One region of the Tardiphaga sp. vice304 genome, then DNA from elsewhere that is predicted to be linked to it. Evidence: predicted binding sites of a transcription regulator. Region 1 holds the regulator's gene; the other holds the start of a gene.

Region 1 (12,978 bases):
CCAGCACGAAGTCGTAGTCTTCGTTATTGGCGAGGACGAAATCCTTGATGGCGTTGGTGACGTGCGGAATCACCTGGATGGTGGCGCCGAGATAGTCGCCGCGGCGTTCCTTGGTCAGTATGTCCTGATAGATCCGGCCGGTGGTAATGTTGTCCTGCTTGGTCGCAGGGCGCCCGGTGAAACGCTCGTAGTGGCCGAGGTCGAGATCGGTCTCGGCGCCGTCGTCGGTGACGAACACTTCGCCGTGCTGGTACGGCGACATCGTACCGGGATCGAGGTTGAGATAGGGGTCGAGCTTGCGAAGACGGACCTTGTAGCCACGCGCCTGCAGCAGGGCGCCGAGCGCCGCTGAAGCCAGACCTTTGCCGAGCGAGGAGACCACGCCGCCGGTGATGAAAATGTACCGCGCCATGGGGCTTAACCTTTAAGGCTCTGTCGCCGATTCGCAAAAGCCAATCGCAACCTTTCACCAGATCGGGAAAAAGGTTGTGGGTGACGTAAAAATACAAATGAGTACAGCCCCTTAATGGGGGCTGTAAGCGCAGGGCGGAAGTCGCCGTCCTGCATGGCGGACCTGCTTATTGCGAACGCGGCGCCTGCGGGCCGGCCGGCGCCTGCGGCTCGTCGGCCTTCTTCAGCGAATCAAGCAGCCCGCCCGAGGTCGGCGGCACCAGGGCGCCACCGGGCTGCGACACCGGCGCCGTGGTGCCGTTGATGATCGAGGTCGGCTTGCGCTCGTAGCCGGCCAGCCACGACAGAAACAGGCTGGTGACGAAGAACCCTACCGCCAGGAAGCCGGTGGTTCGGGTCAGCAGATTGGCGGTACCGCGGCTCGACATGAAGCCGCCACCGCCGCCGCCACCGACGCCCAGGCCACCGCCCTCGGATTTCTGCAACAGTACCGCGGCAATCAAGGTCGCGACGATCATGAGGTGAATGACGATAATGACGCTTTGCATCGGATCCTTCCGTCACAAGCGCGCTGCGCCGAGGAGCCGGCTGCGGCAGAACTTGCGGGAGTTGAAGTCGAGGGCTGTCTACACGATTGCACGGGGGATTGTCACCCCCGGAAAGCCGGCGCCTGGCCGCAGCCTGGGAGATCGCCCGCCCCGCGGCCGAACGTCCGGTTTGCCTGGGATCAAGGACATCCCGCCGCGATGCCCAGGAAATCGGCCGCCTTCAGGCTGGCGCCGCCGACCAGCGCGCCGTTGACGTTCGCCACGGCCATCAACTCGGCCGCGTTGGACGGCTTGACCGAGCCGCCATACAGGAGCCGCATCCGGGCGCCCTCCGCCGCAAAGCGCGCTTCTAGGCGACCGCGGATGAAGGCGTGGACCTCCTCGACATCCTTCGCCGTCGGCGTCAGCCCGGTGCCGATCGCCCAGACCGGCTCATAGGCCGCGACGGTATTGGCGGCGGTGGCGCCATCCGGCAGCGAACCGGCGAGCTGCGCGCCGCATACGTCGAGCGCTTCGCCGGCGTCGCGTTGCGCGCGGGTCTCCCCGATGCAGACGATCGCCACCAGTCCGGCGCGCCAGGCCGCCTGCGCCTTCTGCTGCACGATGGCATCGGTCTCGCCGTGATCGGCGCGGCGCTCGGAATGACCGACGATGATCGCGGTGGCGCCGAGGTCGGCGAACATTTCCGCGGAGAGGTCGCCGGTATGGGCGCCGGACGCCTTGACATGGCAGTCCTGCGCGCCGATCTGGATGCCGGTTCCCTCGACCATCACCGCCATGGTCATCGTCAGCGTCGCCGGCGGGCAGATCATCAGATCGAGTCTGTGCGTCAATTCGCCCTGCTCCGAGATCATCAGGCCGAGCTCGCTGACCTGATCGGTCAGGCCGTTCATTTTCCAGTTGCCGGCGATCAGCGGCCGAATGGCGTCAGTCATGAGGAAATCCCGCGAGAAAGGAGGTGACCTCTGGGCTAACAGAGCGTGCGGGATAGCTCAAGTTGGGGTGGCCAGGCGGCGGCGGGGCCGACCGCCCGGACCGCTTCAATCCGCGCCGTTCCCTGGCGGTTGCGACGCAGCTTCGGCCACTTTATGGTGCGCCTCCCATCCGGCGACGCCCTTTTGCGGATTCTGCGTCTGGCGCCCGCCGGTTTCCCTCCTGACAAATAAGATGATCCCATGCTTCGCGGAATGCGCAACGCCTCGAAAAACTGGCTCGGCAAGACCATCATGACTGCCGTGATGGTGGTGCTGATCGGCAGCTTTGCGATCTGGGGCATTCAGGACATCTTCAAAGGCTACGGCAAGTCCACGCTGGCCAGGATCGGCAACACCGAGATCACGACCGAGCAGTTTCGCCAGCTTTATACCGACCGGCTGCAGCAGATCGGCCGCCAGTTCGGTCGTCCGTTGACGTCCGACCAGGCGCGCGCCTTCGGCATCGACCGCCAGGTGCTGCAGCAGGCCGTCGCCGAAGCCGCCCTCGACGAAGACGCCCGTCGCCGCGGCCTCGGCGTGTCCGACGCCGAAGTGAGGCGCCAGATCGTCGACGATCCGAACTTCAAGGGATCGACCGGCTCCTTCGACGCGCCACGCTTCCAGCAGTTGATCCGCTCGCTCGGCTATACCGAACAGCGCTACATCAGCGAGCAGCGCAAGGTGTCGCTGCGCCGCCAGATCGCCGGCACCATCACCAATGGCCTGGAGCCGTCGAAGACCCAGATCGAAGCGATGAGCCGCTTCCAGAACGAGGCCCGCACCATCGACTACGTCAAGCTCGACACCGCCCAGGTCGGCACCGTCGAGGCTCCCACCCCGGAGGCACTGGCGGCCTATTTCGAGGACCACAAGACGCAGTTTCGCGCGCCCGAATACCGCAAGGTGGCGTTCGTCGTGCTGACGCCGGACGAAATGGCGAAGTGGTCGGTCGTCTCCGACGACGATGCGAAGAAAGTGTTCGAGCTGCGCAAGGACAAGCTCTCCACGCCGGAGCAGCGCCAGATCTCGCAGATCGTGTTCCCGACTGCGGAAGAAGCCGCCGCCGGCCGCGCCAGGCTCAGCGACATTTTCTCGTTCGACGACCTCGCGAAAGAGCGCAAGCTCAGCGCGTCCGACATCGACCTCGGCATGATCACCAAGGCGGGCATCATCGATCCCAACGTCGCCGATGCCGCCTTCTCGCTGGCGCCCGATGGTATCAGCCAGCCGATTGCCGGGCAGTTCGGCGTGACACTGGTCAAGGTCGGCAAAATTCAGGCCGGCAGCCAGCCGAGCTATGACAGCGTCGCCGCGACGCTGAAGCGCGACCTCGCGCTGGAGCGCGCGCGTGCCGCAGTGTCGGCAATGCACAACAAGATGGAAGACGAGCGCGGCGGCGGCGCCAATGTGGTCGATGCGGCCAAGAAGCTCGGCCTGACCGCCGTCACCATCGACGCCGTCGACCGCTCCGGCCGCGCGCCGGACGGCCAGCCCGTCGCGGGCGTGCCGGCCGGCTCCGACATCATCACCAAGGCGTTCGCCAGCGATGTCGGCGTCGACAACGAGACGATCCAGCTCGGCGGCGGCTATGCCTGGTTCGACGTGCTCGGCGTGACGCCCGCCCGCGAGCGCCCGCTCGACGAGGTCAAGGACCAGGTCACCGCGCGCTGGCGCGACGACCAGATCACCAGCCGGTTGCGCACCAAGGCCGACGAGATGCAGAAGAAACTCGCCGCCGGCGCCAAGCTGGCCGATGAGGCCGCCGCGACCGGCCTGAAGGTTGTGACCTCCGCGCCGTTCAAGCGCGACGCAAACCTGCCCGAACTGTCGCCCGGCGTGATCCAGTCGGTATTCCGCAGCGCGAAGAATGATGCCGGACAGGCGCAGGGCACGAGCTCCAGCGAATGGATCGTGTTCCGCGTGACCGATGTCAGCGCCCCCGCCGTCGACATGGCCTCCGCGGAGGTGAAGACGCTGAAGGAGACGCTGCAGCGCGGCCAGACCGACGAACAGGTCGCGCAATACGTCACCCGGCTCGAAACCCAGATCGGCACCAGGATCAACGAGGAAGCCGTTGCCGTCGCCACCGGCGCGGCGGCCGCCGACACCAACTAGGCCCAACGCCGTCATTGCGAGCGAGCAGCAACATTGGCCTTGCCAATGTTGCTCCGACGAAGCAATCCAGAAGGCCACACGAGGACTGGATTGCTTCGTCGCAAGGGCTCCTCGCCATGACGAGATACTGAAAGCATCTGATGGACAATCTCAGGGCACTCATTGCCAAGGTCGCCACCGGCGCCACGTTGTCTCGCGAAGAGTCGTCGGCGGCCTTCGACAGCATGATGTCGGGCGAAGCGACGCCGTCGCAGATGGGCGGACTGCTGATGGCGCTGCGGGTGCGCGGCGAGACCGTCGACGAGATCACCGGCGCGGTCGCGGCGATGCGCGGCAAGATGCTGCGCGTAGATGCTCCTGCGGGCGCCGTTGACGTGGTGGGCACCGGCGGCGACGGCTCCGGCTCCGTTAACGTCTCGACGTGCGCCTCCTTCATCGTCGCCGGCTGCGGCGTGCCGGTCGCCAAGCACGGCAACCGGGCGCTGTCGTCGCGCTCCGGTGCCGCCGACGTGCTGGCCGCGCTCGGCATCAAGATCGACATCACGCCTGACCACGTCGGCCGCTGCATCACCGAGACCGGCATCGGCTTCATGTTCGCGCCGTCGCATCATCCGGCGATGAAGAACGTCGGCCCGACCCGCGTCGAACTGGCGACCCGCACCATCTTCAACCTGCTCGGCCCGCTCTCCAATCCTGCCGGCGTGACCCGGCAGATGGTCGGCGTGTTCTCGCGGCAATGGGTGCTGCCGCTGGCGCAGGTGCTGAAGAATCTGGGCTCCAAGCACGCCTGGGTGGTTCATGGCTCCGATGGCCTCGATGAAATCACGCTGAGCGGCCCGACCTTCGTGGCGGAGTTGAAGAACGGCGAGATCCGCTCGTTCGAGATTACGCCGGAAGACGCCGGCCTGCCCCGCGCCGGCCCCGACGCGCTGCGCGGCGGCGACGCCGAGGCGAATGCGATCTCGCTCAAGGCCGTGCTCGACGGCAAGCCCGGCGCGTTCCGCGACGTCGCTCTGTTCAACGCTGCCGCGGCCTTGATCGTCGCCGGCAAGGCAGCCGACCTGAAGCAAGGCATAGCGATGGGGCAGACGTCGCTGGACAGCGGCGCCGCCCTGGAAAAGCTGAAGCGGCTGGTCACGGTTTCGAACGCGAAGGACTGAGCGATGTCCGATATCCTCACCAAGATCGAGGCCTACAAGCGCGAGGAAATCGCCGCCGCGAAGCGCGCGCACCCGTTGTCCGAGCTGGAAGCGCTGGCCAAGACCGCGTCGCCGCCGCGCGGCTTCATGACCGCGATCTACCGAAAGCTCGACAAGGGCGACTTCGCGCTGATCGCCGAAGTGAAGAAAGCCTCCCCCTCGAAGGGCCTGATCCGCGAAGACTTCGACCCGCCCACGCTGGCGAAGGCCTATGAGGCCGGCGGCGCGGCGTGCCTGTCGGTTCTTACCGACACGCCGTCGTTCCAGGGCCACCTCGATTTCATGGTCGCGGCGCGCAACGCCGTGAAGCTGCCGGTGCTGCGCAAGGATTTCATGTTCGAAACCTATCAGGTGGTCGAAGCCCGCGCGCACGGCGCGGACTGCATCCTGATCATCATGGCGGCGCTCGATGACGCCGCCGCCCGCGACATCGAGGATGCCGCGATCGAGCATGGCATGGATGTGCTTTTAGAGGTCCACGACCAGCCGGAGCTGGAGCGCGCGCTAAACCTGCGCTCCCCGATGATCGGCATCAACAACCGCAATCTGCGGACCTTCGAGACGACGCTAGCGACCAGCGAGACGCTGGCGCCGATGATCCCGAAAGACCGCCTGATGGTCGGCGAGAGCGGCATTTTTGAAGCCGCCGACCTCGCCCGCCTCGAGCGCGTGGGCATCTCCACCTTCCTGGTCGGCGAAAGCCTGATGCGGCAGGCAGATGTTACGGCCGCGACCAAGGCGCTGCTGAAACGCGCGGCGTGAGTCGCATCCTTGCTTTCTTCCCTTCTCCCCTTGTGGGAGAAGGTGGCGCCGACGAAGTCGGCGTCGGATGAGGGGGAGCTGCGGAGTGCAACACACGCCCCCTCACCCGCCCGCGCTATCGCGCGGCCACCCTCTCCCACAAGGGGAGAGGGGAAGAAAGAGCAGCGGCGCGCAAGTCCGTTTTGCAAAGACAGGATCCAAAGTCATGGCCGGCAAGAAATCGAGGCGCACCGCGAGCGACGCCCCCGCCCTCACCCACATCGATTCCGCCGGCGAGGCGCGCATGGTCGATGTCTCCGACAAGCCGGCAACGGAGCGTCTCGCCGTCGCCGAAGGCCTGGTGATCATGAGCAAGGCGACGCTGGAACTGATCGTCTCCGGCAACGCCAAGAAGGGCGACGTGCTCGGCACCGCTCGGATCGCCGGCATCATGGCGGCCAAGCGCACCTCCGACCTGATCCCGCTGTGCCATCCCCTGATGCTGTCGAAGGTCACGCTCGATATCACGCCGGACAAGAAGTTGCCGGGCTGCCGGGTCCGCGCGTCCGTGAAGGTCTCGGGCAACACCGGCGTCGAGATGGAAGCTCTGACCGCGGTTTCGATCGCGTGCCTCACGATCTACGACATGATCAAGGCCGTCGAGCGCGGCGTCCGCATCGAAGGCCTTCATCTCGTCGAAAAGAAGGGTGGCAAGTCGGGCCATTATCTGGTCACCGACAACGACGCCGATTGATCACGACGCCTGGAGATTGACTGATGGCCCTGATGCCGGTTGCCGACGCGATGGCTGCCATTCTCGCGGGCGCCGACGCCCTGCCCGAGGAAATGGTGCCGCTGGAGGCGGCGTACCACCGCGTGCTGGCGCGCGACATCGCCTCCAATCGGACGCAGCCGCCGCAGCCGATGTCGGCGATGGACGGCTATGCGGTGCGCGCCGCCGATGCCGTGATGGGCGCGCGGCTCACGGTGATCGGTGAGGTCGCCGCCGGCCGGCCGTTCGAGCGCGCGCTGGCCGCCGGCGAGGCGCTGCGCATCTTCACCGGCGGCGTCGTGCCGGACGGTGCCGACGCCATCGTGATCCAGGAAGACACTTCGCGCGACGGCGCCGTCGTCCTCATCAACGAAGCCGCCACCGTGGCGAAGCACATCCGCGCGGCCGGCATCGATTTCGCTGAAGGCGACGTTCTGCTGCGCGCCGGGCAGCGCCTCACCGATCGCGATCTGTCGCTCGCCGCCGGCATGAACCACCCCGAACTGCCGGTGCGCCGCCGCCCGGTGATCGCCGTACTCGCCACCGGCGACGAACTGGTGCTGCCCGGCGCCATCCCCGGCCCCGGCCAGATCGTCCTGTCCAACGGCTTTGCGCTTCGCGCCCTGGCGCGCGCCGAAGGCGCCGAGGTGATCGATCTCGGCATCGCCGCCGACACGCTGGAATCGACCGCCTCGGCGATCCAGCGTGCGATCGACGCAGGCGCCGATATCCTCGTCACTACCGGTGGCGCCTCGGTCGGCGACCACGATCTGGTCAAGCCCTCGCTGGAGGCCGCCGGCGTCGAGATGGCGTTCTGGAAGATCGCGATGCGGCCGGGCAAGCCGATGATGAACGGACGGCGCGGCGCGATGCGGGTGATCGGCCTGCCCGGCAATCCGGTGTCGTCCTATGTCTGCGCCTTCCTGTTCATGGTGCCGTTGATTCGCGCGCTGTCCGGCCGCGCGCAGGTCGCCCATGCCATCGAATCGGGTCGGGTCGGTCGCGATCTTGCCGCCAATGATCAGCGCGAAGATTATCTGCGCGCGGTGCTGACGCCGGGCGACGACGGTAGCGTGATCGCGACGGCGGTATCCAGGCAGGACTCCTCCTTGTTGGGAAATCTCGCTGCCGCGCAAGGACTTCTGATCCGTCGGCCGTTCGCTGTGGCGGCGCCCAAGGGTTCGCTTTGCGAGTTTGTGCGATTGCCGATCTGAGCCCTCTTGCGGTTTTGTTGACCGGAATTTAAGCGTTGCGGAACACATATGGAACAGATAGTGTTCGTTCATGATTTGTTTCGAGATGTCGTGGCTTTGCCCGGTCCTGAAACCGACGATGATGATGCGGCGGCTGATCCCGTCAACCAAGGATGGCTCCAGATGCTCACGCGCAAACAGTATGAACTTCTGAAATTCATCGACCAAAGGCTCAAGGAAGCCGGCGTGCCGCCGTCCTTCGACGAGATGAAGGACGCGCTCGACCTGCGCTCCAAATCCGGTATCCACCGCCTCATCACGGCGCTTGAAGAGCGCGGCTTCATCCGCCGGCTGCCGAACCGGGCGCGCGCCATCGAAGTCATCAAGCTGCCCGAACTCGGCGGCGCCGCAGCACCTGCCACCGGCCGCCGTGGCTTCACGCCCAGCGTCATCGAAGGCACGCTCGGCAAGGTGCGACCCTTGTCGACCGGCAATGGCAACAACAACGGCAACGGCGATTACGAGGAAGACAGCCGCCGCTCGGTGGCCGTCCCGGTGATGGGCCGCATCGCCGCGGGTACGCCGATCGAGGCGCTGCAGACCCGCAGCCACACCATCAGCGTACCCCCCGACATGCTCGGCACCGGCGAGCACTACGCGCTGGAAGTGCGCGGTGACTCGATGCAGGACGCCGGCATCCTCGATGGCGACATGGCGCTGATCCAGAAAAACGAGAGCGCCGATACCGGCGACATCGTGGTCGCGCTGATCGACGAGGAGGAAGCCACCTTGAAGCGCTTCCGCCGCCGCGGCGCCTCGATCGCGCTGGAGCCCGCTAACGACGCCTACGAAGTCCGCATCCTGCCGCCGAACCGGGTTCGCATCCAGGGCAAGCTGGTCGGGATCTATCGCCGCTACTGAGCAGCGGAATCATCGGCCTGCACGTCGGCTTCGGCCGGCGTCGCATCGACCGGGCGGTTGCCCCGTCCTGCAGCGCTTGATGGTTCGGCGGCATCAGGCACTGCGCCCGACCACGGCCGGTTGACGCCTTTCGGCCGGACGGCGGTGGTTGCAAATCCGTCGCCGCTTCGGCGCAAAATCAGTGCGCCGCTGGCCCGCAGGGTTTCCGCATCGATCACCTTTGCGGCGCAATTGGCCGGCGGCTGATTTGACGTGACGATCAGCACCGCTTGCGCGCAGTCATCGGCAAAAGCGTCGGGCTGCAGCGCCAGCGCAACCAGAGCCCCATCGGCCAGCGCCGCGACGCATCCCGCGACATCGCATGCCACGCCGTGGCCGAGCGACGCCTCATTCGGCAGCCGCGGATCGGCGTCGGCCCCGAGCCACTCTTTCTGCAAAAACGTATCCTTGGTGCTGCGCATCCATTGCAGCCGTCCATCGCGGCCGCGAACCGCGACGTGGTGGCCGTCATTTGATATCAACACGTCCGGCATCTTGACCGTGAGCACCGCGGCAATCGATAGCGCCAGCACACCGGCGCCGATCCAGCGCAGCGGCGTGCGCAGCAGCCCGAGCAGGATGATCCCCAGCGTCGCGGCGATCAGCGGCCCCTGCCCGAACGCGGCGACCCGTCCGATGGCTCCCGGCAAGGCCGCGACCCATTGCGTCACCACGATCATCCATTGGATGCCGACATCCATCAGCCGCCAGAACACGCCGTCGAAACCGAACGGCATCGCGGCCAGCCCGAGCAGTCCGGCCGGCATCACCAGCACGGAGACCACCGGCATCGCCAGCAGATTGGCGAAAACGCCATACGGCGTCACGCGGTGAAAATGAAACGCCGCATAGGGCGTGGTGGCGAGGCCGGCGACCAGCGACGCCAGCGTCAGCAGGATGATCTCGCGACCGCCCCAGAGCGCGGCGCGCGCCGTTGCGGAATGGTCCGGCGATGCCAAGAGGACCGGCACGCCGCCCTGCACCAGCGCCACCAGTCCCAATGTCGCGGCAAACGACATCTGGAAGCTCGGATGCACCAAGGCTTCCGGCATCGCGACCAGCACGATCATCGCCGCCACCGCCAACGTGCGAAAGGTGATGGCGCGGCGATCGACCATGATCGCGAGCAGCACCACCGCCGTCATGAAGAACGATCTCTGCGTCGCCACCTCCGCGCCCGACAGCAACAGATAGAACAGCGCCGCGGCGAGGGCCGCGGCAGCCGAATATTTCTTGATCGGAAAGGTCACGGTAAACGCGGGGATCAGCGCCAGTAGCGCGCGCACCGTAAAGAACACCACGCCGGCGACCACCGCCATGTGATAGCCGGAGATCGACAAGACGTGGCCGAGCCCCGAGACAAACATCGCATCATTGACCTCCGGCGAGATCGCGTCGCGCCGCCCGGTCAACAGCGCGGTGGCGATGGCGCGGGCGTCGCCGGACAGCACGGTGCGGATGCGCGCGTCGATCGCATCGCGAAAGCCCTGCATGGTCGCGGCGTAGCGCAACCGCCAGCCCGGCACATTCGGCGGATCGACTGCCTTGATGCTGCCGGTGACGAAGCCGGAGGCGCCGATGCCCTGGAAGTACAGGTCGCGACCGAAGTCGTAGCTGCCGGGTCGTAACGGCTGCAGCGGCGGCTGCAGCCGCGCTTTCAACTGGACGAAACTGCCCACCGCAGGTGCGGCGCCCTTGCGCACCGACAGCCGCACCCGTTCGAGCCGCACCTGCGAACGCGGGCTCTCCATCGTCGTCACCCGCAGAACGAAGCGATCGGTGCGCTCGCGCTCTTCATGCGTTTCGACGTAGCCGGTGAGCGCCACGCCGTAGAGCGGCTTCGCCAGCACGGCGTGCGCAATCCGCGCCGTCTTCAGCGTGACAATCGCGAAGCCTGCCGCAATCGCGGCGAGCATCACGATAAGCGGAAACCACTTTTGCCGGCGCGACAGGAACGCGGCAATGGCGAGGACGGCCGCTGTCGACGCCGCGACCCAGGCCACCGGCTCGTGCTCGGCGGCGAAGTACAGCGCGATGCCGGCACCGAACGCGACCGGCACCCAGGGCAGCAGCCGCCCCGGCCCGGCTTCCGCGCGCGCCCATGCCTGCAACGTGCCGATTAAGGTCTGCCAGAGCCGCGTGCCCGGCCGCGCAGTACCAGCCGACGGCACCGCCTGCGGCGGCCAGGTGCCGGCATGCGCGCGCGGTTGGTTGATGTTGCGGTTTGCCATCGCCGTCGCCCGGCTGTTCCCGCCAGCATGCTAGCGGAAGGAATTACCGGTCGACTACGGGAACGGATGGGGAATATGGGACTGCTTGCAGTGCTAGTTGTCATTCCGGGGCGCGAGCGCTGCAGCGCGAGCGAACCTCAGCCACTCCAATTGGAGTGGCGGGCAATCCCGAGATGGGACGATGAACAATTCGGGATTCCGGGTTCGCGGTCGGCTACCGCCGCCCGCGCCCCGGAATGACAGTTCAGGTCGCCTTGGCGTAACTGTCCCTCAATCCCACCGTGCGGTTGAACACCAACTTGCCCGGCGCGGAATCCTTGTCGCGGCAGAAATAGCCCTGGCGCTCGAACTGCACGGCGGCGTCCGAATTGTCCGATGCCAGCGCCGGCTCGACCATGCAGCCGGTCAGCGTCTCCAGCGATTCCGGATTGATCTGCGCAGCAAAATTGGCCGCGTCCGGCTGCGGCGCGGTGAACAGCAGATTGTACACCCGCACCTCGGCCGGCACGGCCTTGGCCGCGGCGACCCAGTGAATGGTCGCCTTGACCTTACGGCCGTCCGGCGCGTTGCCGCCGCGGGTTTCAGGATCGTACGTGCAGCGCAGTTCGATCACTTCACCGGACGCATTCTTGATCACCTCGCGGCAGGTGATGAAATAGCCGTAGCGCAGCCGCACCTCGCGGCCCGGCGCCATCCGGAAGAATTTCTTCGGTGGCTCTTCCATGAAGTCGTCGTGCTCGATGTACAGTTCGCGGCCGAACGGTATCTTGCGTGACCCCAGTGTCTCGTCCTCCGGATGGTTGACGGCGTCGAGCTCCTCGACCTGCCCTTCCGGATAGTTCTCGATGACCACCTTGAGCGGCTTCAGCACCGCCATGCGGCGCTGCGCGGTGCGGTTCAGCGTCTCGCGCACGGCGAAGTCGAACATGTCGATGCCGACCGTCGAGTTGGCCTTGGCCACGCCGATGCGCTTGACGAATTCGCGCAGGGCTGCGGCCGGCACGCCGCGGCGTTGCAGCCCGGCCAAAGTCGGCATCCGCGGATCGTCCCAGCCAGAGACATGGCCGCCGCGCACCAGTTCGGTGAGCACGCGCTTCGACAGCAGCGTGTAGGTCATGTTGAGGCGCGCGAACTCGTACTGGTGCGGCCGGGACGGCACCGGCAGGTTTTCAAGGCACCAATCGTACAATGGCCGGTGGTCCTCGAATTCCAGCGTGCAGATCGAATGCGTGACGTGCTCGATGGCGTCCGACTGGCCGTGGGCGAAGTCGTAGCTCGGATAGATGCTCCACGCCGTGCCGGTGCGCGGATGGTGCGCATGCAGGATGCGATAGATCACGGGATCGCGCAGATTGATGTTGCCCGAGGTCATGTCGATCTTGGCGCGCAGCACGCGGGCGCCGTTCGGGAATTCGCCGGCGCGCATCCGCGTGAACAGATCAAGGTTCTCCGCCACCGGTCGGTCGCGGAACGGGCTGTTCTGTCCGGGCTCGGTGAGCGTGCCGCGGGTCAGGCGGATCTCTTCCTGCGACTGGTCGTCGACATAGGCCTTGCCCGCGCGGATCAGCTCCTGCGCCCAAGCGTAGAGCTGCTCGAAATAGTCCGAGGCGTAATGCAGGTTGCTACCCCAGTCGAAGCCGAGCCAGCGCACGTCGCGCTGGATGGCATCGATAAATTCCTGCTCTTCCCTGGTCGGGTTGGTGTCGTCGAAGCGCAAATTGCAGATCCCGCCGAACTCCTCGGCGATGCCGAAATTCAGGCAGATCGACTTGGCGTGGCCAAGATGCAAATAGCCGTTCGGCTCCGGCGGAAAACGCGTCACCACGGCCTTGTG
Region 2 (16,624 bases), 550 kb from region 1:
GCCGCCACCAGATGCACGACGCCCTCCTCGCTCGACTGGATAGTGCCTTCGACCATCAGCAGCCGCGCGCCCATTACTTCTTTTCGAAACCGCTCCATGACCTGGGGCCAGACCACGACATTGGCGATGCCGGTCTCGTCCTCCAGCGTCATGAAGATCACGCCCTTGGCGCTGCCGGGCCGCTGCCGCACCAGCACCACGCCGGCGCAACGCACCCGGCGGCCGTTGCCCTTGGTTTCCGAGACGCTCTTGCAGGTCGTGACCTTCTCGGCGTCGAACATCGCGCGCAAAAATTCCAGCGGATGGCCCTTCAGCGACAGCCGCAGCGTCTGGTAGTCGGCGATGACCTGCTCGGAGCGCGGCATTTGCGGCAAGGGGGCGGCGTGTTCATCCGGCTGTTCGCGCGCCTGCGCGGTCTCGAACAACGGCAGCGCCACGTCGTCCGGCAGCCTTCGCACCGCCCATAGCGCCGCGCGGCGGTCGAGCCCGATCGAGCGGAACGCATCCGCATCCGCCAGCACGATCAGCGCGCGCTTCGGCAGCGCGGTGTCGCGGGCAAAGTCCTCCAGCGAGGTGAAGGGGTTCCGCGTCCTTGCTGCAACGATGCGCGCACCCCAGTCCTCCGCGGCTGGCTTGCCGGCTTTCGCGCGTTCGCGTTGCTCGTCGGGATCGCCCCAGACAAAGCCGTCGATCTGGCGGAAGCCCAGCCGCACCGCGTGATAGTTCCGGCTGGTCGGCTCCAGCGTGTTCTGGCTGTGGCTGAACGAGACGTCGATGTCGCGGATCACGACCCCGTTCTCGCGCGCGTCGCGCACGATCTGCGACGGCGCGTAGAATCCCATCGGCTGCGAGTTCAGCAATCCGCAGCAGAATACGTCGGGATGGTAGTGCTTCAGCCACGACGACACATAGACCAACTGCGCAAACGCGGCGGCGTGGCTCTCCGGAAAGCCGTAGCTACCAAAACCCTTGATCTGCTCGAAGCAGTTCTTGGCAAACTCCGGATCGTAGCCGCGCGCGATCATGTTGCCGACCATCTTCTGCTCGAACGAGCCGATGGTGCCGACATTGCGGAACGTCGCCATGGCGCGGCGCAGGCCGTTGGCCTCCTCCGGGGTGAATTTGGCGGCCTCGATGGCGATCCGCATCGCCTGCTCCTGGAACAGCGGCACGCCGAGCGTCTTGTGCAGCACGTTGTAGAGCTCGTTTTTGTCGCCGCCCTTCGGATAGGGATATTCGATGTCCTCCGGGTTCATCTTGCGGCGCCGGAGATAGGGATGCACCATGTCGCCCTGGATCGGGCCGGGCCGCACGATCGCGACTTCGATGACGAGGTCGTAGAAATTCTTCGGCTTCAGCCGCGGCAGCATGTTCATCTGGGCGCGGCTCTCGACCTGGAACACGCCGAGCGACTCGCCCCGCTGCAGCATGGCGAACACCGGTTTCGCATCAAGCGCCTCGGCCTTGATGTCGCGCAGCTCGAAGCGCTGGCCCTTGTGCTGCTGGATCAGATCGAAACATTTGCGGATGCAGGTCAGCATGCCCAGCGCGAGAATGTCGACCTTCATCATCTTCAGCGTGTCGACGTCGTCCTTGTCCCATTCGATGAAGGTGCGGTCGTCCATCGCCGCATTGCCGATCGGCACGTAAGAGTCGAGCCGGTCCTGCGTCAGCACGTAGCCGCCGACATGCTGCGACAGATGCCGCGGGAATTCGATCAGCTCGCAGGCCAGCTCGATGGCGCGCGAGATCATCGGATTGGCGGGATCGAGCCCGGCCTGCCGCACCTGCATCTCGTTGAGGCCGCGGCCCCAGCTTCCCCACACGGTATCGGCCAGCGCCGACGTCACGTCCTCGGTGAGCCCCAGCGCCTTGCCGACGTCGCGGATCGCCGAGCGCGGGCGGTAGTGGATCACGGTGGCGATGATCGCGGCGCGATGCCGGCCGTAGCGGCGATAGACATATTGCATCACCTCCTCGCGGCGGATGTGCTCGAAGTCGACGTCGATGTCCGGCGGCTCCAGCCGCTCCTTGGAGATGAAGCGCTCGAACAGCAGGTCGACCTCGGCGGGGTTCACCGAGGTGATGTCGAGCATGTAGCAGACCGCCGAATTCGCCGCCGAACCGCGCCCCTGGCACAGGATGTTCTGGCCGCGCGCGAAGTGCACGATGTCGTGCACGGTGAGGAAGTAATGCGCGTAGTTCAGCTCGGCGATCAGGCGCAGCTCCTTCTTCAGCGTCGCCTCGAGCTTCGCGTCGACCGTGTTCGGGAAATGCTTCGCGTAGCCTTCCCAGGTCAGATCCTCGAGATGCTGCTGCGCGGTCTTGCCGGAGGGCACCGGCTCGTCGGGATATTGATATTTCAACTGGTCGAGCGAGAACGTGATGCGACCGGCAAAGCGCATCGTCTCGGCGATGGCGTCCGGCGCGTCGCGGAACAGCCGGACCATCTCGGCGGCCGGCTTCATGAAGCGCTCGGCATTGGCCTCGAGCTTCGTGCCGATGGTTTCGATGGTCGCCTTCTCGCGGATGCAGCTCAGCACGTCCTGGATCGGGCGGCGGTCGGGATGATGGTACAGCACCTCGTTGGTGGCGAGCAGCGGCACCCGCGCGGTGTCGGCGACGCGCTGCAGCAGCGCCAGGCGGCGGCGATCGTCGCCGCGATACAGGATGCTCGCCGCCAGCCACACGCCATCGGCTTGGCTGGCTTTCAATTGCGCCAGTACAACCAGCGCCACAGCCGTCTCGAAACGATGCGGCAGCGTCAGCACCAGCAATTGGCCTTCGGCGAAGTCCAGCAGATCGCCGAGCGCGAGGTGGCATTCGCCCTTGCCGGCGGCGCGCTTGCCCCGCGTCAGCAACTGGCACAGCAGTCCATAGGCGTCGCGGTCTTTCGGGTAGATCAGGATATCCGGCGTGCCGTCGGCGAACACCAGCCGCGATCCGATCAGCAGTTTTGGCTTATGCACGACCTCGTCATTGTCGAGTTCATTATAGGCCCGCACCACGCCGGCCAGCGTGTTGTGATCGGCGAGGCCGATGACGGGAATGCGCAGTTCGCTGGCCTGGTGTACGTAGTCACCCGGATGCGACCCGCCGCGCAGGAACGAGAAATTCGTGGTAATGCCGATCTCGGCGTAGTCATTCACGCGAACAGTCCGTGCATGAACCAGTCGGGCGACACCGGTAGGCCCTCTTCGGAGATTTTCTCGCGACCATAGAGGCCGTCGCGGTACAGCCAGAACCGCAGACCGGCCTCGTCCTCGACGCGAAAATAGTCGCGCGTGAGGAGTTCGCCGTGCGATCGCCACCATTCCATCGCGACGCGCTCCGGCCCTTCGGCGCGCACCACGGCATGCGTTGCGCGGCGCCAGCGGAATTGCGCGGGCGGGCCGTCCGGCACGCCGGCGATCACCTTGATGAGTTCGGGATACGCGAACAGCCGCAGCGGCCGCAACGGCGGCTCGTCCGGCGCGCGCGCCGGCCACACCGCTTGCGAGGCGACGATCAACTGATGCTGCGCCGGCGCCATCGCCATCGCGCGCTCCGGAATATGGGTGTCGACCGGCAGGTGCACGACGACGCGCTTCGCGCCGATCCGCGCCGCGATGCGGTCGATCAGCGCGGCCAACTCGTCATTGTCGTGCACATTGGCGTCGAGGTCGCGCTGCTGCTGCACCACGATCTCGGTGCGCCTCGCCGACAGCCGAATGAGGTCGAAGCCGAAGCCGGGATCGAGCGGATCGGCGATCGAATCCAGCCGCTCGCGGAACAATCGCTCGATCACCGCGACCTTGGTCACGGCCTGCCCGGTCTCCACCGTGATCGAGCGCACCGCGCCGTCGGTGCGGAAGAAGCTGGCTTCCAGCCGTCGCGCGCCCTTGCCCTGTTTGTCCATCGCGCCGACCAGCATCGCGGCGAGGCTCGACAACGTCGCGGCGATCACGCCGTCGGTCGCGACCGGTTCGGGAAAGCGTTTTTCGACGATGTAATCCGGCAGCGGTTTTCGCGGGGAGATTGGCGCATCAGATTGCCCGAGCGCCTGCTCGAGCAGCGTCGTGAATTCCGCGCCGAACCGCGCGGTGATCTCGTGGCGCGCGCGCGAGGCGACGTCGCCGATGGTCTTCAGCCCGGCGCGGCGCAGCCCGCGCGTGATCGCCTCTGCGGCGCCGAGCGTGAACACCGGCAACGCCTTGACCGCCTCGGCCTCCGCGCCGTCCGCAATGATCCGGCCGTGGCTGTTGCGGCTCAGCGTGCGCGCGCAAATCGAGGTGCCGGCGATCGAAGCACTCACGACAAAGCCCTGCGCGGCCAGCGCGGCGCACAGCATCTGCATCAAGGCCGCCTCGCCACCGAACAGATGCGCGCAGCCGGTGATGTCGAGAAACAACGCGTCCGGCCCGTCGAGCGCCACCAAGGGCGTGAAGCGGTCGCACCAGTCGGCGATGTGGTTGAGCAGCAGCCGGTCGGCGGCGGGATCGGAGTCGAACACCTGGATGTCCGGGCACATCGCGCGGGCATTGGCCAGCGGCAGGCCGACTTCGAGTCCGAGTTTGGCCGCCGCATGATCGAGTGCCGCGATCTGCAGCGCGTTGCTGTGCTTGGCGACAACGATGACCGGGTTGGCTTTTTGGTTGGACGCGTTTTCTTCGCGCGAACCGGTCCCCACTTCGCTCGAAAACGCTTTGTTATCCGGCGCGCCGCTGCGCGTGCGCAGCCGCTGCAGGCGGTCGGTGGGCAGCCGTGGCAGGAACAGGCTGAGCATACGTCGCTTCACGGAAAACACACTCATCAGACTTCCATTCCATGATCCATTGGCCGTTCGGGCCATGACGATTGCGAACCAGTTGCGCGTCCAGCATCGGCGCGCCCCATACCTGCCAGGCATTGCCGGGCGGCGAATGCGCCGAGCGCACGATCCATCTGGTTTCTGCGGTCGACGCCGTCGGCATCGCCGCGACGCGCAACAACAACGCCGTGACGCCGGAGCCGCGCGCCGCCAGCGTCAGCTTGCGGCTGACGACCAGATCGAACTGCCTGCTCTCGCCAAAACTCTCCAGCACCACGCCGCCCAGCGCGTCGCAGGCGAGAGCGTCCGCGGTGGTGCGCAACGCCGTCTCGACATCGGGCGCGCGCACCGTGACGAGGCCGCGCGGATCGAGCCCGAGTTCGTTCCAGCCACTCATCGCGAGTGCGCCAGTCTCGCGCTCGGCAAAATCCTGCCGGATCCACAGCAGCGGCCGGTCCGGGCTGATGCGTCGCGCGAGACCCGCGATGAAGCCGGTCGCCGCGGCACTCTGGCGTCCCTCGCAGAACACCTCGTGCAGCGCGCCGCGCGCCAGCCCGCCCTTCAATGCGGCATCGGCCTCGGCATGGCCCAGTGGAACCCGATCGGGCGCGTAGGTATCCGAATGCGTCTCGACGCGTTCGATGCTGCCGCGCAGATGCGCAAGCATGGTTGTGCGATCGCCGCTCATGCGTCGCTCCTCAGATTGCCAGTAATTCAGATGTTTAGAGAACCAAAGACTGGCTCAATTGTTCATGCTATGTTCTATTATAAAGCTAAGAGGGTCGGCGGAGTCAACGCGATTCAGACCGGCCGACCGAAGCAATTTTTTACGTCAATGGAATCAAAGGGATTCAAATAATGGACGTGCAACGCAAGCTGGCGATCCTGGCGGATGCCGCCAAATATGATGCGTCCTGCGCGTCCAGCGGCAGCGAGCGCAAGGACAGCCGCGACGGCAAGGGCGTGGGTTCGACCGCGCCGGGCATGGGGATCTGCCATTCCTATGCGCCCGACGGCCGTTGCATCTCGCTGTTGAAGATCCTGCTCACCAATGCCTGCAACTACGATTGCCTGTATTGCGTCAACCGCGCCTCGAGCAACGTACAGCGCGCCCGCTTCACGGTCGACGAGGTGGTCACGCTGACGCTCGACTTCTATCGCCGCAACTACATCGAGGGCCTGTTCCTGTCGTCGGGCATCATCAAGAACCCGGACTACACGATGGAACAGGTCGTCGCGGTCGCGCGAAAACTGCGCGAGCGGCATTTCAAGGGCTACATCCATCTCAAGACGATCCCGGAAGCCGACGAGGCGCTGATCACCGAGGCAGGCCTTTATGCCGACCGGCTCAGCATCAACATCGAGGTGCCGGAAGAAGCCAGCATGGCGACGCTGGCGCCGGAGAAGGACGTCCGCGCCATCCGCCGCACCATGGGCCGGCTGCGGCTGAAGCTCGACGAGGCGCGCGAGGCGAAGAAGATCACGCCGCGCGGCAATGTCGGCCCGCGCTTTGCGCCGGCGGGACAGAGCACGCAGATGATCATCGGCGCGGATGCCGCGACCGACCAGACCATCATCTCGACCTCGGCCAACCTCTACGGCTCCTACAAACTGAAGCGCGTCTATTACTCCGCGTTCAGCCCGATCCCGGATTCCAGCCGTGCGCTGCCATTGCGCGCGCCGCCCCTGATCCGCGAGCACCGCCTCTACCAGGCCGACTGGCTGATGCGGTTCTACGGTTTCGATGCCGACGAGATCGTCAGCGCCGACGACGGCATGCTGTCCCTGGACATGGACCCCAAACTCGCCTGGGCGCTGCGCAACCGCGAGCGCTTCCCGCTCGACGTCAACAAGGCGAGCCGCGAGGATTTGCTGCGCGTACCGGGCTTCGGCGCCAAGGCAGTGGACCGCATCATCGCAACGCGGCGCATCAGTTCGATCCGCGTCGGCGACCTCGCCAAACTGCACATCCCGCGGAACAAGGCGCTGCCGTTCATCGTTCTCCCCGATCACCGGCCCGCGGTGCATCTGCTCGACGGCGCGCACCTCGCCGCGCGCTTCAAGCCGAAAGCGACACAGCTGGGGTTCGGGTTTTAGAGAAAACCGATGCACTTCATCACCCTCGACAGCGAAACCGACTTCAACGGCTGGCGCAAGGCCGCGCGGACCCTGGCGCTCAACAATATCAAGCCGGAAGACGTCACCTGGTCGGCGCCGACAGACGAGCCCGAACTGTTCGCCGCGCCGCGCGAAACGCCGCCGCTGGAAACGCCGGCCGGCACCTTCAACGTCTCCGCGAGTTTCGTCGATCTCGCCAGAACCGTGATCCTGCACAGCGCCCCCGAACGCTTCGCTTTGCTCTACCGCGTGCTGTGGCGGCTGCGCTCGAACCACGAGCTGTTGCAGGTCGCGACCGATCCCGACATCGCGAAGCTCCACGCGCTGTCAAAGGCGGTACGCCGCGACAAGCACAAGATGACGGCCTTCGTGCGCTTTCGCGAGATCGGCCGCGAACCGAAGTCGCGCTTCGTCGCCTGGTTCGAGCCCGAGCATCACATCGTCGAAGCCACCACGCCGTTTTTCACGCGCCGCTTCGCCGACATGGCGTGGTCGATTCTCACGCCGGACGTCTGCGCGCATTGGGATGGCCATGCCGTCTCGATCACGCCGGGCGTGCCGAAATCCGACGCGCCAAGCGAGGACCGGCTGGAAGAGACCTGGCTGACCTATTACGCCTCGATCTTCAATCCGGCGCGGCTGAAGACCAAGGCCATGCAGTCGGAGATGCCGAAGAAATACTGGAAGAACCTGCCGGAGGCCGCCTTGATCCGGCCGCTGATCGAGCAGGCCGAGAAACTCAGCGGCGCGATGATCGCAAGCCCGCCCACCGAACCGAAACGCCTGCAGCACCGGGAGGCGCCGATGCCGAAACGGGTTCACGCCGACACCGAAAGCATCGCGGCGCTGCGCGACGAGGCCAGCCATTGCCGGATGTGCGAGTTGTGGAAGGACGCGACGCAGACCGTGTTCGGCGAAGGCCCGCAAAAGGCCTCGGTGATGATGGTCGGCGAGCAGCCCGGCGACAAGGAGGATCTGGCCGGACACCCCTTCGTCGGTCCGGCCGGGCAGATGCTCGACCGCGCGCTGGCGGAAGCCGGCGTCGACCGCGGCAAGGTCTACATGACGAACGCGGTGAAGCACTTCAAGTTCGTGCCGCGCGGCAAGTTTCGCCTGCACCAGAAGCCGGGCATCGCCGAGATCAAGGCGTGCCGCCCGTGGTACGAGCGCGAGAAGGCCTCGGTGCAGCCCGAGCTGGTGGTGGCGATGGGCGCCACGGCCGCGCATAGCGTGCTGGGCAAGGCCACGCCGATCGCCAAGACCCGCGGCCGCATCCTCGAACTCGATGACAAGACCCGCGTGCTGGTGACGGTGCACCCGTCCTACCTGCTGCGATTGCCGGACGAAGAAGCCCGCGCACGGGAGTATGCGCACTTCGTCGAGGATCTGCGGATTGTGGCGAAACACCTGAGCGAAGCGAAAGCGGCGTAACTCCGCAGCGGCTCTCCATCCTATCGTGTCGTCCCGGCGAACGCCGGGACCCATACACGCTGTCGATATGAAGCGAGAGATCGTTGTGGCAAACGGCGTGTCGCCTCACTGCGGACGGAGGCTATGGGTCCCCGCTTTCGCGGGGACGACAACAGAGGCGTTCGAGCTAAGAGCCTTAGATCACCATCTCCCGCATCACGCGCCGTGCATCGACCTCGAATTCCATGTCCACCACCGGCGGACGCGCATAGTGCCAGGTCAGGCCGGCACGCGCAGCGCCGAGGCGGACCAGTTCGTCGGCGGCGAGCGCGTGGAAATCATGCACGGTGTAGACCTGCGTGCCGGTAACGTCGTTCCAGCCGAAGCCGAGCGCCGACAGCCGCGCCAGAATCTCGGCCATTGTGAAGGTGACCTTCTCGCGAAATCCGTCCGGGCTCATATCGCGGTAGCGCACCAGGCGCTCGGGATAGCCGCCGTCGCCGCCGCGCGACTCGCCGCTGCCGGCGATCACGCAGGTCGGGCTCGCCCCCAGTGCCGGCCGCGTAAAGGAAAAGGCATAGAAGGACGGCTCCGCGGGTGGATCGATCTCCGGGCAGACATTGCTGCGCGCCACCGGATTGTTCTCGCTCGAGCCGTCATAAATTTCCCACTCCACCAGCGTCTTGACGTAATGCCGGTTGAAATCGCGAAACCCGTCGCCGTCGAGCGCGGCCGGCGAACGCAGCTCGCAGGCGCACAGCGCGGTGAGCGGACGCCCCGCGCCCAGGATATGATCGGCTATCAGCGAGAAGCCGTCAGCCAGCGCCACAGGCTTGTCGAAGCGGACGCGCTCGATCTCGAAATCCGGATCGGCGGCGACCCCGCTGGAGAACTGGAAACCCGCCGGAAGATAGCGGTAGTTGCCGGCGGCGAAGTCACGCGTCATGAGAAAGTACTCCAGAGTCAATGCGGTCTTCACCTCTCCCCGTCGGGGAGAGGTGAAGCGCGGCGCTCAGGTCGGGCGCAGCGCCGGGGCGGCGTGGTCGTGCATGTCGAACTCTTCGATCTCCTTAGCACGCCTGGTCTCGCGGCTGGCGCGATGGTCGGTGGCGATCGCGACATAGACCGCGGGCAGCACGAACAGCGTGAACAGCGTTCCGATCATCATGCCGGACACCACGACGAGGCCGATCGAGTACCGGCTGGCTGCGCCCGCACCCGCAGCAGTCAGCAGCGGCAACAGGCCGGCCACCATCGCCGCCGTCGTCATCAGGATCGGCCGCAGCCGCACGCGCGCCGACATCTCGATCGCCGAACGCTTGTCGAGCCCTTCCTTGAGCTGCAGCTCGTTGGCGAACTCCACCATCAGGATGCCGTGCTTGGAGATCAGCCCGACCAGCGTCAGCAAGCCGACCTGGGTGTAGATGTTGATCGTGGCGAGACCGAAGAACAGCGGCATCAGCGCCCCCGAGATCGCCATCGGCACCGAGATCATGATGACCAGGGGATCGCGCAGGCTCTCGAACTGCGCGGCCAGCACCAGGAAGATGATGATCAGCGCGAAGCCGAAGGCAATCGCGAGCTGGTTGCCTTCCTGCACATATTGCCGGCTGTCGGCGAGGTAGTCATGGTTGAAGCCCGACGGCAGCTGCTTGGCGGCGTTCTCCAGGAAGTCGACCGCGGCGCCGACCGTGACGCCCGGCATCGGCACGGCCTGGAAGGTCGCCGAATTGAGCTGGTTGTAGTGCGACAGCGCGTTCGGGTTGGTGGCGGTCTCCACCGTCACCAGCGTCGACAGCGGCACCTGCTGGCCGGTCGATGTCGGCACGTAATAGTTCGACAGCGAATCCTGCGAGATCCGCATCGCGCGCGGCACCTGCGGGATCACCTGGTAGGAACGACCCTCGAGGTTGAAGCGGTTGGTGTAGTTGCCGCCGAGCAGCGTCGACAGCGTGCTGCCGATCGAGGCCATGGTGATGCCGAGATCATTGGCCTTGTTGCGGTCGATCTTCACCCGGACCACCGGCTGGTTGTAGTCGAGGTCACTGTCGGCGACGATGAACAGCCCGCTCTTGCGCGCGGTGGCCTTCAGCTTGTTCATCTCCTCATAGACCGACTGGAAGCCGTTGGTGGAGTTGATGACCATCTGGATCGGCAGGCCGCCCGGGCCGCCCGGCAGCGCCGGCAGGTTGAAGGCGAACACGCTGGTGCCCTCGATCTTGCTGAGCTCGGCCTGCACCAGCGGCTTCAATTTGGTCGAGGAACGCGTGCGCTCGTCCCACGGCGTCAACGCCATGCCGGCGATGCCGTTGGAGGGGCCGTTGGTGCCGTTGATGATAAAGCGCAGATCGGTTTCCGGAAACTTCTGGAAAACCTTGTCCATCTTGTCGCTGTAGAAATTGGCGTAATCGATGTTGGCGTATTTCGGCGCCTTGGTGACGGCGAACAGGATGCCCTGATCCTCCTCGGGCGCCAGTTCCTTGGAGGTGTTGACATACATGAAGCCGACCAGGCCCAGGATCACCACCGCAAACAAAGCGGTGATCGGCCGGTAGTCGAGCGAGCGATCGAGCTGCCGGCCATACCAGCGCGTGGTGGCGCCGAACACGCGATCGACCTTCCTGGCGAACCAGCCGGCCTCTTCCTGCTTCAAGAGCACCGAGCACATCATCGGCGACAGCGTCAGCGCGATCACGCCGGACACGATCACCGAGCCCGCCAGCGTGAAGGCGAATTCGCGGAACAGCGCGCCGGTCAGGCCGCTGAGGAAGCCGATCGGCGCATACACCGCCGCCAGCGTGATGGTCATCGAGATCACCGGACCGACGATCTCGCGCGCGCCTTCCAGCGACGCCTGCACCGGCGACTTGCCCTCCTCCAGATGGCGGTGGATGTTCTCCACCACCACGATGGCGTCGTCGACGACGAGGCCGATCGCCAGCACCATCGCCAGCAGCGTCAGCATGTTGATGGAGAAGCCCATCACCAGCATCAGGCTGCAGACGCCGATCAGCGACAGCGGGATCGTCACCACCGGGATGATCACCGAGCGGAACGACGCCAGGAACAGGAAGATCACCACGATCACGATGACCACCGCCTCGATCAGCGTGTTCTGCACCTCGTTGATCGACGAGGTGATGAACTTCGTCGAATCATAGGCCACCTTCATCTTCAGCGACGGCGGCAGGCTGCGCTCCAGTTCCGGGAACAGCGCGCGCACGCCCTTAACGATGTTCAGCGGGTTGCCCTGCGGGGTCGACTGCACACCGATGAAGATGGCGCGCTCGCCGTTGAACGCGACGCTGGCATCCGAGCTCTGCGCCGCCAGTTCGACGGTCGCGATGTCTTCCATGCGAACGAAGCCACCGTCCTTGGCCTTCACGATCATCCGCTTGAACTGGTCGACGTTCTGCAGGTCGGTATTGGCGGTGACGTTGGAGACGATGTAGTAGCCCTTGGTCTGGCCCGCCGCCGACTGGAAGTTGTTGGCGCGGATCGCCGCCGTGACGTCATCCGGCGACACGCCGCGGCCCTGCATGCGCAGCGGGTCGAGCCACAGCCGCATCGCGAAGGTCTGGCCGCCGAGGATGTCGGCCGAGGCCACGCCGTCGACCGTGGAGAGCACCGGCTGCACCGCGCGCGTCAGATAGTCGGAGATCGCCGAGCCCGACAGTTCCTCGCTGGAGAAGCCGAGATACATCACGGCCGTGGTGGTGCCGGTCGATTTCACGATCACCGGGTCGTTGGCCTCGCGCGGGATCAGATATTTGACCGAATTGACCTTCGACAGCACTTCGGTGAGCGCGGCGTTGGGGTCGTTGTTGAGCTTGATGTAGACCGAGATCAGGCTCTGGCCCTGGGTCGAGGCCGAGGTCATGTAGTCGAGGCCCTCGGCGGCGGCGACGGCCTGCTCGATCGGCGTGGTGATGAAGCCCTGCATCAGGTCCGGCGACGCGCCGGGATACACCGTGGTGATGGTGATCACGGTGTTCGACAGTTTCGGATATTGCCGGATCGGCAGCGACGTCGCCGCCTTGAAGCCGATCAGCAGGATCAACAGGCTGACCACCACCGCCAGCACCGGCCGCTTGATGAAGATATCGGTAAAGGTCATCGCAGCGCTCCGTCGGCGGCACCGCGCGCCGAACGAGGCCGCGCAGATGCGAGAAATTGGTTCGTCTCTATCAAAACGGATCGCGCTTGCTGCAATCCGTCATCGTCCCAAACGCGATCGATTTCGTTTCGATCGAAACCTGCCACCTGCGCCTCTTCACCTCTGCCCACCGGGGAGAGGTCGGAGCCTCGCGTCAGCGAGGCTTCGGGTGAGGGGGCACCGGCCTGTCGATGGCGCTGAGCCCCCTCACCCGCCCGGCTTCGCCGGTCGACCTCTCCCCGGTGGGGAGAGGTTTACCTCGGACGCGGCTTCGGCAACGCAGAACACTTCGGTTCAACGTCAACGTTAGTTCAGCGGCGCCTTCGCCGGGATCTGCGGCGCGGGATCGGGCGAGATCGCCACCGCCACGCCGGACTGCAATTTGAGCTGGCCGACCTGCACCACCCGGTCGCCGGCCTTGAGGCCGCGCACGATCACGGCGCGGCCGTTGGACCGGTCGCTGGTCTGCACGAAGGTGCGTACCGCAGTCAGGCTGGTCTTGCCGTCGTCCGCTTTCTTCTCGGTAATCAGATAGACGCTGTCGCCATACAGCGTGTAATCGACCGCGGTCTCCGGCACCGTGATCACGGCCGGCTTGTCGGGCAGCACCACCGTGGTGGTCGCGAACATGCCGGGCTTCAGGATCTTTTCCGGGTTCTGGATCGTCGCCTGGACGCGGATGTTGCGGGTCTCGGCGGCGATCTGCGGCTCGATGGTGGTCAGCTTGCCTTCGAACTTGCGGCCCGGATAGGCATCGACCGTGATGCGAACGGTCTGGCCGACCTTGAGCGTGCCGGAATCCTTCTCGGTCACGGTGAAATTGGCATAGACCGCCGACAGATCGGTCAGCGTGACGATCTGGGTGCCGGCCGTGAGATACTGCCCGACTTCGACGCGGCGGACACCGAGGTCGCCATCGAACGCCGCGCGGACCAGCTTCTGCGAGATCACCGCTTCGGTGCGCGAGATGCCGGCCTGGGCCTGGTCGAACGCCGCTTGCGCGGTATCGACGGTGGCCTGCGGCCCGAACTGCCGCGACGCCAACTGCTTGGCGCGGTCGAGATTCAATTCCGCCACCTTGGCCTGCGCCTTGAAGGAGGCAAGGTCGCCCTGCTCCGGCGCGTCGAACAATTGCACCAGCGGCGTGCCGGCCTTCACCGTCGAGCCGGCCTGGAACATGATCTGGGTGACGCGGCCGTTGACGTCGGAGGTGACGTTAACCTGGTGCACGGCGGCGAGATCGCCGACCGCATTGAGCAGGTTCGGGATCACTTCGGACTTGGCCTCGGCCACCGTGACGTTGGTCGGCGGCGGCTTCATGGTGGCGAAGAAGTTCTTGATGGCGTTGGCGCGAATATAGTTGAAGCCGACGATGGCGGTCACCAGCAGCCCGAGCAGGATGCCGACGATGATGAACCATTTCACCATCCGGACCGGCCGCGGCCGGGGTTTCTCGCCACCGGCGCGGGGCGCCGCGCTGGCTTCGCTTGCAAGGGTCATGTCAGGCGCTCTCTGTCGTTGCCGCGGGCAGCAGGTCCGGCGAAATGTCTTGGTCGATATATCGGGCGATCGCCGCCTGGGTCAGGCCAATGCCGCGAAGGATGAATTCGCATAATTGCCGTTCCAGACCGGGATCGTTGCCATAGGGCAAAGCGGGAACCGGGGGAAGCCTCGACAGCGCCGCCATCATCGCGGTGTGGTGCGCGAACCAGAACAGATGAACCGGCGCCTGGCCGACCGGACTGGCGTCGCCCTGTGCGATCGCCCGGTCCAGCGAGGCGGCAAAGGCCCCGCCGATCAATGAACCGACCTTCTCGAACAACAACTGGGCAAACTCGCCGTCATTCAGCAGGCTGATGAACATCAGCCGCATCCGCTGGGCGTCCTCCTGCTCGGGCGCGGCGGGCAATGCCATGAAATGCCCGACCATGCCGCGAATCAGGATCACCAGCGTCTCGGTGGACGGTGGCAGGCCGAGCAGCTTGTGCAGGCCCGGATCGGCCTCGCATTCCTCGGCGAGGATTTCGGCGTACAGCGCCGATTTGGTCGGGAAATGCTTGAACAGCAGACCTTCTGAAATCGAAGCCGCCGCGGCCACGCTCTTGGTGGTCGTGCCGGCGAAACCGTGCCGCGCAAAGCAACGCTTCGCGGCATTCAGGATCAGCTCCCGCCGGAGATCATGGGTCATTCGCAAGGTACTCATAGTTGTGAGTAAGCACTCACCTCTTGAGAAGTCAATAATCTGATGCGTTGCGAAAGGGGATTTTGGCCGGGTGTGGCGGCGGTGCCATCGGGGCGAATGAGAAATAGCGTGGCGTTCTCACCCTCCCCTGGAGCGGGAGGGTAAAACAGAGCCGCTATCCGAAATTCTGCAGCGCCGGGAAGGTCTCGAGCAGCCAGATGCTGGCGCTGGAGACGGCGCCAGTGAGGAAGCCGATGCCGGTCAGCACCATCAGCACGCCCATCGCGCGCTCGACCTGCAGCAGATGCCGCTTCATGCGGGCGAACAGGGTGGAAAACTGCTCCACCATCAGCGCCGCCAGCAGGAACGGGATGCCGAGCCCGGCGGAATACACCGCCAGCAGCATCGCGCCGCGGGTGACGGTGGCTTCGGCCGCGGCGACCGACAGGATCGCCGCCAGGATCGGGCCGATGCACGGCGTCCAGCCGAACGCGAAGGCCAGCCCCATCGCATAGGCACCCCACAGCCCGACTGGCTTGGCCATCGCCAGCCGCCCCTCGCGCATCAACAGGCCGATCCGGGTCAGGCCGAGGAAGTGCAGCCCCATCAGGATGATGATGATACCGGCCGCGATCGAGAGTTCCGCCGAATACGCCCGCACCAGGCCGCCGATCAGGCTGGCGCTGGCGCCGAGCGCCACGAACACCGTGGAAAAGCCGAGCACGAACACCAGCGCCGAGATCAGCACCGCGCGCTTCGAGGCACGGTCGGCCTCGTCGGTGGCGACGTGCTCGATGGTCGCGCCGGTCAGGTAGATCAGATAGGGCGGCACCAGCGGCAGCACGCAGGGTGACAGGAAGCTGACCAGGCCGGCCAGCAGCGCCGCAGGGATCGAGACATCATGAATCATGCGGCTAGATGCACCGGCCGCGGCGGCGGATGCAAGGCCCGCGCGATGCCTCTCCGCGTTGTGATCGCGCGTGAACTCCGACTTCTTCCTTGTCCCCTTGTGGGAGAAGGTGGCGCCGACGCAGTCGGCGACGGATGAGGGGGGTTGCAGGGCGGCGACGCTTGTGCCGAACATACCCCTCACCCGGCTCGAACCTGCTCCGCAGGTTCGAGCCACCCTCTCCCACCTAGCGAAGCGAAGCTTCGCGCGGGGGAGAGGGAAGAAAGTGAGCATGCACAACCTCCTCACCGACATTGCCGGAATCCGTGTCGGCCACGCCGACGACACCGCGCTCGCCTCCGGCGTCACCGCGATCCTGTTCGACCGCCCGGCGGTCGCGGCGATGGATGTGCGCGGCGGCGGGCCCGGCACCCGCGACACCACCCTGCTCGACCCCGTCAACACCGTGGAGGCGATCGACGCCATCACGCTGTCGGGGGGTTCCGCCTTCGGCCTCGATGCCGGCGGCGGCGTGCAGGCGTGGCTGGCGGAACAGGGCCGCGGCTTCCGCATCGGCGATGCCGTGATCCCGATCGTGCCGGGCGCGGTGTGCTTCGACCTGTTGAACGGCGGCAACAAGCAATGGAGCCGCTTTTCGCCCTACCGCGACCTCGGCTATGCCGCGGCCGCCAACGCCGGCGAGACCTTTGCGCTGGGCAGCGTCGGCGCAGGCCTCGGCGCCACCACCGCGAATTTCAAGGGCGGGCTGGGCTCCGCCTCGGCGGTCACCTCCGGCGGCGTGCGCGTCGCGGCCCTTGCCGTGGTCAATGCAATCGGCAGCGTCACCATCGGGGACGGGCCGTGGTTCTGGTCGGCGCCGTTCGAGCAGGCGAGCGAATTCGGCGACCGCGGCCTGCCGGCGCGTTTCACGCCAGCCATGCTGGCGATGCGCGTCAAGGGCGGGACGGCCGCCTCGGCGATCGAGAACACCACGCTGGTGGTGGTCGTCACCGACGCGATCCTCAGCAAGCCGCAGGCGCAGCGCCTGGCGATGATGGCGCAGACCGGCTTTGCCCGCGC

The links. Region 1 encodes LexA, which represses DNA repair genes until DNA is damaged. Its sites were predicted from a motif close to TGTTCNNNNTGTGTTCNG; they were not measured.
Region 2: a site for LexA is predicted at 5,537-5,554, ahead of FNL56_RS11745 (ImuA family protein). Genes of this name have one in related genera too.

The regions. Positions count from the first base shown of each region.
Region 1 is NZ_CP041402.1:3,031,355-3,044,332, reverse strand. It holds gene FNL56_RS14455 (CTP synthase) at 1-412, opposite strand, end outside; gene secG (preprotein translocase subunit SecG) at 579-959, opposite strand; gene tpiA (triose-phosphate isomerase) at 1,139-1,894, opposite strand; gene FNL56_RS14440 (peptidylprolyl isomerase) at 2,135-4,048, shown strand; gene trpD (anthranilate phosphoribosyltransferase) at 4,189-5,208, shown strand; gene trpC (indole-3-glycerol phosphate synthase TrpC) at 5,212-6,009, shown strand; gene moaC (cyclic pyranopterin monophosphate synthase MoaC) at 6,215-6,742, shown strand; gene FNL56_RS14420 (molybdopterin molybdotransferase MoeA) at 6,766-7,974, shown strand; gene lexA (transcriptional repressor LexA) at 8,137-8,874, shown strand; gene FNL56_RS14410 (ComEC/Rec2 family competence protein) at 8,868-11,144, opposite strand; gene FNL56_RS14405 (glutamine--tRNA ligase/YqeY domain fusion protein) at 11,389-12,978, opposite strand, start outside.
Region 2 is NZ_CP041402.1:2,477,509-2,494,132, reverse strand. It holds gene FNL56_RS11755 (error-prone DNA polymerase) at 1-3,149, opposite strand, end outside; gene FNL56_RS11750 (Y-family DNA polymerase) at 3,146-4,792, opposite strand; gene FNL56_RS11745 (ImuA family protein) at 4,689-5,477, opposite strand; gene FNL56_RS11740 (putative DNA modification/repair radical SAM protein) at 5,648-6,886, shown strand; gene FNL56_RS11735 (UdgX family uracil-DNA binding protein) at 6,896-8,338, shown strand; gene cnbZ (2-amino-5-chloromuconate deaminase CnbZ) at 8,514-9,263, opposite strand; gene FNL56_RS11725 (MexW/MexI family multidrug efflux RND transporter permease subunit) at 9,330-12,434, opposite strand; gene FNL56_RS11720 (efflux RND transporter periplasmic adaptor subunit) at 12,780-13,973, opposite strand; gene FNL56_RS11715 (TetR/AcrR family transcriptional regulator) at 13,975-14,676, opposite strand; gene FNL56_RS11710 (cytochrome c biogenesis CcdA family protein) at 14,831-15,565, opposite strand; gene FNL56_RS11705 (P1 family peptidase) at 15,837-16,624, shown strand, end outside.